DNA from 2 places in the Kitasatospora sp. NE20-6 genome. Region 2 is predicted to be linked to the other one. Evidence: predicted binding sites of a transcription regulator. Region 2 holds the regulator's gene; the other holds the start of a gene.
The links. The regulator HrcA, encoded in region 2, represses chaperone genes, less so after heat shock. The targets are predictions, from matches to a motif close to TTNGCACTCNGNNNNNCNGAGTGCNAA.
Positions count from the first base shown of each region.

Region 1: the regulator HrcA is predicted to act here: its motif matches at 2,223-2,249, upstream of groL (chaperonin GroEL).

Region 1 is NZ_BPRL01000004.1:71,873-76,005, forward strand. It holds gene thrC (threonine synthase) at 1-895, shown strand, start outside; gene SNE206_RS04595 (MoaD/ThiS family protein) at 928-1,206, shown strand; gene SNE206_RS04600 (cold-shock protein) at 1,866-2,072, shown strand; gene groL (chaperonin GroEL) at 2,405-4,027, shown strand.
Region 2 is NZ_BPRL01000005.1:123,530-127,662, forward strand. It holds gene pspAB (PspA-associated protein PspAB) at 1-256, opposite strand, end outside; gene htpX (zinc metalloprotease HtpX) at 269-1,192, opposite strand; gene hrcA (heat-inducible transcriptional repressor HrcA) at 1,469-2,491, shown strand; gene dnaJ (molecular chaperone DnaJ) at 2,564-3,703, shown strand; gene SNE206_RS06125 (16S rRNA (uracil(1498)-N(3))-methyltransferase) at 3,831-4,133, shown strand, end outside.

The sequences.
Region 1 (4,133 bases), on a different contig from region 2:
CGTCGCCTGCGCGATCGAGGCCGCCCGCGCCTTCGACTTCACCACGCTCTCCTGCTCGTCCACCGGCAACCTCGCCGGCGCGGTCGGCGCGGCCGCCGCCCGGGCGGGCTTCAAGTCCTGCGTGTTCATCCCGCACGACCTGGAGCAGGGCAAGATCGTCATGGCCGGCGTGTACGGCGGCGCCCTGGTCGGCATCGACGGCAACTACGACGACGTGAACCGCTTCTGCTCCGAGCTGATCGGCGACCCGATCGGCGAGGGCTGGGGCTTCGTGAACGTCAACCTCCGCCCGTACTACGGCGAGGGCTCCAAGACGCTCGCCTTCGAGATCTGCGAGCAGCTCGGCTGGCGCCTCCCGGAGCAGCTGGTCGTCCCGATCGCCTCGGGCTCCCAGCTCACCAAGATCGACAAGGGCCTGCAGGAGCTGATCAAGCTCGGCCTGGTCGAGGACCGTCCCTACAAGATCTTCGGCGCCCAGGCCGAGGGCTGCTCCCCGGTCTCCGCCGCCTTCAAGGCCGGCCACGACGTGATCCGCCCGGTCAAGCCGAACACCATCGCCAAGTCGCTGGCGATCGGCAACCCGGCCGACGGCCCGTACGTCCTCGACATCGCCCGCCGCACCGGCGGCACCGTCGAGGACGTCACCGACACCGAGGTGGTGGCCGCCATCAAGCTCCTGGCACGCACCGAGGGCATCTTCGCCGAGACCGCCGGCGGCGTGACGATCGGCGTGCTCAAGAAGCTGGTCGAGACCGGGCAGCTCGACCCGTCGAAGGAGACCGTCGCCATCAACACCGGCGACGGCCTGAAGACCCTCGACGCGGTCGCCGACTCCGGCCTCACCGCCACCATCCGCCCGACGCTGGAGTCCTTCCGCGCCGCCGGCCTCGTCTGAGCCCCCCTCACCACGTCCGCAAGGAGCACCGTATGAGCGCCACCGTCCGCATCCCGACCATCCTGCGCACCTACACCGGCGGCTCCGCCGAGGTCACCGCCGAGGGCACCACCCTGGCCGCCGTCATCGCGGACCTGGAGCAGAACCACGCCGGCATCGCCGCGCGCATCCTGGACGACGCCGGCAAGCTGCGCCGCTTCGTCAACGTCTACGTGAACGACGACGACGTGCGCTTCGCCGAGGGCCTGGAGACGGAGATCAAGGACGGCGCCAGCATCTCGATCATCCCCGCGGTGGCCGGCGGCTGCTGAGGCCCCGCCACGCGGACGGCCCCGGTCGCACCGGGCCGTCCGCGACGCGTACGCACCACCGGAGCCGCCGCCGGGAACGGAATGCCTTTTTCCGTTACCGGCGGCGGCTCCTGCCGTGCCCGGTGGAATTCGACGGGTCATGGGAGGAGTAGAGTGCCGAACGTGGCAGCGCCTCCCTCCGCGACGTCGCCCCTGAACTGCCGTAATACCCGGAATTCCCCGCGCGGCCGCGCCGGCCGGGCTGCGGGCGCCGGGCGCCCGGGCGGGCCGCAGGCCCCGTCCGCCCGCTGAGACGCCGCACGAAGGGCGCCAGGGCGAATCTGTCAGGCAAGTGTCAGAATTCCTGCAGCGTTATGTCGTGCTGCGCCCGTTATGTCCCGCGCGAATTGCGAAGATATGGCGCTTTCATCCCGTGATATCCCCCGGGATGGTGCGGGAATTCCCAGAAGTTGGCTCTGTTGCACAGGGCTCCTGTCCGGATACATTCAGCCGCGGTCGACGCATTCACCCGCCTGTCGGCCCCCTCCGCGGGGGCTCGTGCGGTGGTCTGCGGCGTACAGGCTGTGCCCAAGGGGGGGTTCCCTCGGGCCGGCCCACCGGACCTGGGAACGCATCCTGCGGACCCGTGAATGGCCAGCACAGCACAAGGGGAGTTCGGAATGGCTCAGGGCACCGTCAAGTGGTTCAACGCGGAGAAGGGCTACGGCTTCATCGCGGTCGACGGTGGTGCGGACGTCTTCGTCCACTACAGCGCGATCCAGATGGACGGCTACCGCACCCTCGAGGAGGGCCAGCGGGTCGAGTTCGAGATCTCCCAGGGTCAGAAGGGGCCGCAGGCGGACATGGTCCGTGCTGCTGCGGCCTGACACTGCGACCTGCGGAGCCCTCGGCTCGTCCCGAGCTGGTGGTCACACCTCGTCTTCGCGAAGGCCCGTACGACACCGTCGTACGGGCCTTCGACGTGTCCGGGCACGGGGTGCGGGCGGTGAATCATCCGGGCGGACACGGCGATCGGGCTTGCACTCGCCATCCGAGAGTGCTAACTATTGGCGTTAGCACTCACAGCATGAGAGTGACAAGCGGACCGGGTCGGTGAGGCCCCGGCGAGCGGTAGGGGAATGGACCCCCGCTCACAGGGCCGTCCGTCGCGGGCACCTCTGGTCCGAGCAGTCGACCGTGTCCCGGAGGACCACTTCTGATGGCCAAGATCATCGCCTTTGATGAGGAAGCTCGCCGCGGCCTTGAGCGCGGCATGAACCAGCTTGCCGACGCAGTGAAGGTCACGCTCGGCCCCAAGGGTCGCAACGTCGTTCTGGAGAAGAAGTGGGGCGCCCCCACGATCACCAACGACGGTGTCTCCATCGCCAAGGAGATCGAGCTCGAGGACCCGTACGAGAAGATCGGCGCGGAGCTCGTCAAGGAGGTCGCCAAGAAGACCGACGACGTCGCGGGCGACGGCACCACCACCGCCACCGTGCTCGCCCAGGCGCTCGTGCGCGAGGGCCTGCGCAACGTCGCCGCCGGCGCCAACCCGATGGCCCTCAAGCGCGGCATCGAGAAGGCCGTCACCGCGGTCTCCGACCAGCTCCTGGCCCAGGCCAAGGACGTCGAGACCAAGGAGCAGATCGCCTCCACCGCCTCGATCTCCGCCGCCGACACCCAGATCGGCGAGCTCATCGCCGAGGCGATGGACAAGGTCGGCAAGGAAGGCGTCATCACCGTCGAGGAGAGCAACACCTTCGGTCTGGAGCTTGAGCTCACCGAGGGCATGCGCTTCGACAAGGGCTACATCTCCGCGTACTTCGCCACCGACCTGGAGCGCATGGAGACCAGCTTCGAGGACCCCTACATCCTCATCGCGAACTCCAAGATCAGCTCGGTCAAGGACCTCCTCCCGCTGCTGGAGAAGGTCATGCAGAGCGGCAAGCCGCTCGTCATCATCGCCGAGGACGTCGACGGCGAGGCGCTGTCGACCCTGGTCGTGAACAAGATCCGCGGCACCTTCAAGTCCGTCGCCGTCAAGGCCCCGGGCTTCGGCGACCGCCGCAAGGCCATGCTCGGCGACATCGCCATCCTCACCGGTGGCACCGTCATCTCCGAGGAGGTCGGCCTCAAGCTGGAGAACGCCGGTCTCGACCTGCTGGGCAGCGCCCGCAAGGTCGTCATCACCAAGGACGAGACGACCATCGTCGACGGTGGCGGCGACAGCGACCAGGTCGCCGGCCGCGTGAACCAGATCCGCGCCGAGATCGAGAACAGCGACTCGGACTACGACCGCGAGAAGCTCCAGGAGCGCCTCGCCAAGCTGGCCGGCGGCGTCGCCGTCATCAAGGCCGGCGCGGCGACCGAGGTCGAGCTCAAGGAGCGCAAGCACCGCATCGAGGACGCCGTCCGCAACGCGAAGGCCGCCGTCGAGGAGGGCATCGTCGCCGGTGGCGGCGTCGCGCTGCTCCAGGCCTCGGTCGTCTTCGACAAGCTGGAGCTGGAGGGCGACGAGGCCACCGGTGCCAACATCGTCAAGGTCGCGCTGGAGGCCCCGATCAAGCAGATCGCGACCAACGCCGGCCTCGAAGGCGGTGTCGTGGTGGAGAAGGTGCGCAACCTCCCCGCCGGCCACGGCCTGAACGCCGCCACCAACGAGTACGTCGACCTCATCGCCGCGGGCATCATCGACCCGGCCAAGGTCACCCGCTCCGCGCTGCAGAACGCCGCCTCCATCGCGGCGCTCTTCCTCACCACCGAGGCCGTCATCGCCGACAAGCCGGAGAAGGCCTCCGCGGCCGCCGGCGGCGGCATGCCGGGCGGTGACATGGACTTCTGATCCCCTGCGGATCAGCGGTTCCGATCGTCCCGCGAGGGCGGTCTCCCCACGGGGAGGCCGCCCTCGCGGCGTTCCCGCCCGCCGCACCCCGCCGGGCACCGGGCCT
Region 2 (4,133 bases):
AGCCGTAGGCGTCCCGGGACGCCTCGACGGGCACGCCGCCGCGTCCGGTGTCGGCGTCCAGCAGGGCCTGCACCTGCTGCTGCACCTCCTCGAAGGCGCCGCCCTCGACGGCCGCGAAGCACACCGCGCCGAGCCCGGTCGGCCGGAAGCCCGCCGCGGCCTCCAGGGTGAGCGCCGCCGACGGGATGCCGAAGAGCTGGTCCAGATCGGGCTCGACGGGCTTGGTACGGCCCAGCAGGGAGTCCAGGAAACCCACGGTGCGCTCCTCTCACCGGCCGAGCTCGGCGGAGATCCGCGCCAGCTGCTCCAGCCGCTGCTCCAGCGACGGGTGGGTCGAGAACAGCTGCGAGGCGGCCTCCCGCGCGCTCAGCGCCGGGGCGAAGTAGAAGGCGTTGTACGGCTGCGACCTGCGCAGGTCCTCGGTGGGGATGGCGGCGATCTGCCCGGTCACCTTCGTCAGTGCGGAGGCGAGCGAGCTGGGCCGGCCGGTCAGCTGGGCGGCGGCCCGGTCGGCGGCGAGCTCCCGGTAGCGGGAGAGCAGCCGGGTCAGCAGGAAGCTGAGGGCGTACACGAGCATGCTGACCAGCGGGACGAGGATCAGCGCGATCGCGGCGTTGGGGTCGTTGTTGTTGCGGTTGCCGCCGCCCAGGAAGCCGCCGTACAGCGCCATGCGGGTGATGAGCCCGGCGAGCACGCCGAGGAACCCCGCGATGGTCATGACGGCCACGTCGCGGTGCGCGACGTGCGACAGCTCGTGGGCGAGCACCCCCTCCAGCTCCTCCGGTTCCAGGCGGCGCAGCAGGCCGGTGGTCACGCACACCACGGCCTTCTGCTGGTTGCGCCCGGTGGCGAAGGCGTTCGGCATGTCGTTGTGGGCCACGGCGATCCGCGGTTTCGGCATGTCGGCGAGGGCGCACAGCCGGTCGACGGTGCCGTGCAGCTGCGGGTACTCCTCGGGGGTCACCGGCCGGGCGCCCATCGCCCGCTCGGTGATCCGGTCGCTGAACCAGAACTGCGCGACGAACAGGCCGCCGGAGATCAGCAGGACGATCGGCCAGGCGCCGCGCAGCAGCACGATCAGCACGCCGGTGAAGCCGACGTACACCAGGCCGATCAGGAACATCGTGACGACCATCCGGCCGGTCAGGCCGCGGTCCGGTGCGAAGCGGGAGTGCTGCCGTGACGACGACATCGCTGCTCCTTCGGTAGCTCGCTCGCCTTCGATGCTGCCACCAGGAGGCGGGGGCGGCGCGGCCCGCGGTCCCGACAATCGGTCGAGGATCACGTGGGCGGCCCGTTCCTGCCGCCGGGGGAGGGCCTTACACTGGCAGGTACGGTTCTGGCACTCTGCCTTCCAGAGTGCCAAAGGACCGGACGGCTACCAGGTCCAACGGGCGGAGACGGAGGTGCGTGCCCCGTGGTCAACGAACGCAGGGTCGACGAGCGCCTGATCGACACGCGTGCCGCCGTGCGCCCGCTCGACGAGCGCAGGCTCGCCGTGCTGCGGGCCATCGTCCAGGACTACGTGGGCACCGAGGAGCCGGTCGGCTCCAAGGCCCTCGTGGAGCGCCACAACCTCGGGGTCTCCCCGGCGACGGTGCGCAACGACATGGCCGCCCTGGAGGAGGACGGTTTCATCCACCAGCCGCACACCAGTGCCGGGCGCATCCCCACCGACAAGGGGTACCGGCTCTTCGTGGACCGGCTGGCCGAGGTGAAGCCGATGACGGCCCCGGAGCGGCGGGCGATCCGGCACTTCCTGGAGGGCGCGGTCGACCTCGACGACGTCGTCGCCCGGACGGTGCGCCTGCTCGCCCAGCTGACCCGGCAGGTCGCCGTGGTGCAGTACCCCTCCCTGACCCGCTCCACCGTGCGGCACGTCGAACTGGTCGCGCTGGCACCCGCGAAGGTGATGCTCGTCCTGATCACCAACACCGGACGGGTGGAGCAGCGGATCGTCGACTGTCCCGGCGCGGTCGGCGAGACCGTCCTGGCCGACCTGCGCGCCAGGCTCAACGCCCAGGCGTGCGGGCAGCGGCTGCCGGACGTCCCGGAGCTCCTGGAGGACCTGCCCGGGTCGTTCGAGCCCGTCGACCGGCCGGCCGTCTCCACCGTGCTCGCCACGCTCTTCGAGACGCTCGCCGAGCAGAACGAGGAGCGCATCATGCTGGCCGGCACGGCCAACCTGACGCGCTTCGGCCACGACTTCCCGCTGACCATCCAGCCGGTGCTCGAAGCACTGGAGGAGCAGGTGGTGCTGCTGCGCCTGCTGGGGGAGACCGCGGAGTCGGGCATGACCGTCCGGATCGGCCGGGAGAACGCGTACGAGGGACTCAATTCCACGTCCGTGGTCTCCGTCGGTTACGGTTCGGGCGACCAGAGCGTGGCAAAACTGGGAGTGATCGGTCCGACCCGGATGGATTACCCCGGCACAATGGGGGCGGTGCGAGCGGTGGCACGGTACGTGGGTCAGATCCTGGCCGAGTCGTAACAACGGCGGCGCGGACACCGCGCGGCCGGTCGGGCGCAAGCACTTCTAGAGGCGGAACAAGCGGAGCATTTGGTGGCCACGGACTACTACGCGGTACTCGGCGTCCGACGGGATGCGGGGCAGGACGAGATCAAGAAGGCGTTCCGGCGCCTCGCGCGTGAACTGCACCCGGACGTCAACCCGGACCCCAAGACCCAGGAGCGGTTCAAGGAGATCAACGCCGCCTACGAGGTGCTGTCGGACCCGGCCAAGCGCCAGGTCTACGACCTCGGCGGCGACCCGCTCTCCCCGAACGGCGGAGGCGGTGGGGCAGGCGGCTTCGGCGCCGCGGGCTTCGGCTTCTCCGACATCATGGACGCCTTCTTCGGCGCGGCCGGGGGCCAGCGCGGACCGCGCTCGCGGACCCGCCGCGGCCAGGACGCCATGATCCGCCTGGAGATCACCCTGGAGGAGGCCGCGTTCGGCACCACCAAGGAGCTCCAGGTCGACACGGCCGTCACCTGTACGACGTGCTCCGGCGAGGGCGCCGCACCCGGCACCTCCGCGCAGACCTGCGACATGTGCCGCGGCAAGGGCGAGGTCTCCCAGGTCACCCGGTCGTTCCTCGGCCAGGTCATGACCTCGCGTCCCTGCCCGCAGTGCCAGGGCTTCGGCACCGTCGTGCCGACCCCGTGCCCGGAGTGCGCCGGCGACGGCCGCGTCCGCGCCCGCCGCACCCTCACCGTCAAGATCCCCGCCGGTGTCGACAACGGCACCCGCATCCAGCTGGCCGGCGAGGGCGAGGTCGGCCCCGGCGGCGGCCCGGCCGGCGACCTGTACGTCGAGATCGCCGAGTCGGCGCACCCGACCTTCCAGCGGCGCGGCGACGACCTGCACTGCACGGTCACCATCCCGATGACGGCGGCCTCGCTCGGCACCCAGGTGCCGCTGCAGACGCTCGACGGGATGGAGGAGGTCGACATCCGGCCCGGCACGCAGTCCGGCCAGTCGATCCCGCTGCACGGCCGCGGCATCACGCACCTGCGCGGGGGCGGCCGGGGCGACCTGATAGTGCACGTCGAGGTGCAGACGCCGACCAAGCTCGACCCTGAGCAGGAGGACCTGCTGCGGCGGCTCGCCGTGCTGCGCGGCGAGGAGCGGCCGTCCGGTCACTTCTCGCCCGGCCAGCAGGGCCTGTTCTCGCGGCTCAAGGACGCCTTCAACGGCCGCTAGGCCGTCGCCTGCACCGACGCGCGGGGCCCGGCCGACCGGCCGGGCCCCGCGGTCGTGCAGCACCCCCGCACCCCCGCCTCCCCGGGCCGCCCGGGGAGGCCCCCCGCACACCAGGAGTGGAGCCGCTGTGACCGCGCCCGTGTTCGTCGTCGAGACCGCGCTGCTGGCCGGGGCCGCCCCGGGATCGGTCGTCCGCCTCGACGGGCCCGAGGGGCGCCACGCCGCCGCGGTGAAGCGGCTGGAGACCGGCGAGGCCGTCACCCTCGCCGACGGCCACGGCCTGGGCGCCGACGGCACCGTCGCCGCGGTGCACGGCAAGGACGCGCTGGACGTCACCGTCGTCACCGTCCGCACCGAGCCGGAGCCGGCCCCCCGCATCGTCGTCGTCCAGGCGCTCCCCAAGGGCGACCGCGGCGAACTCGCCGTGGAG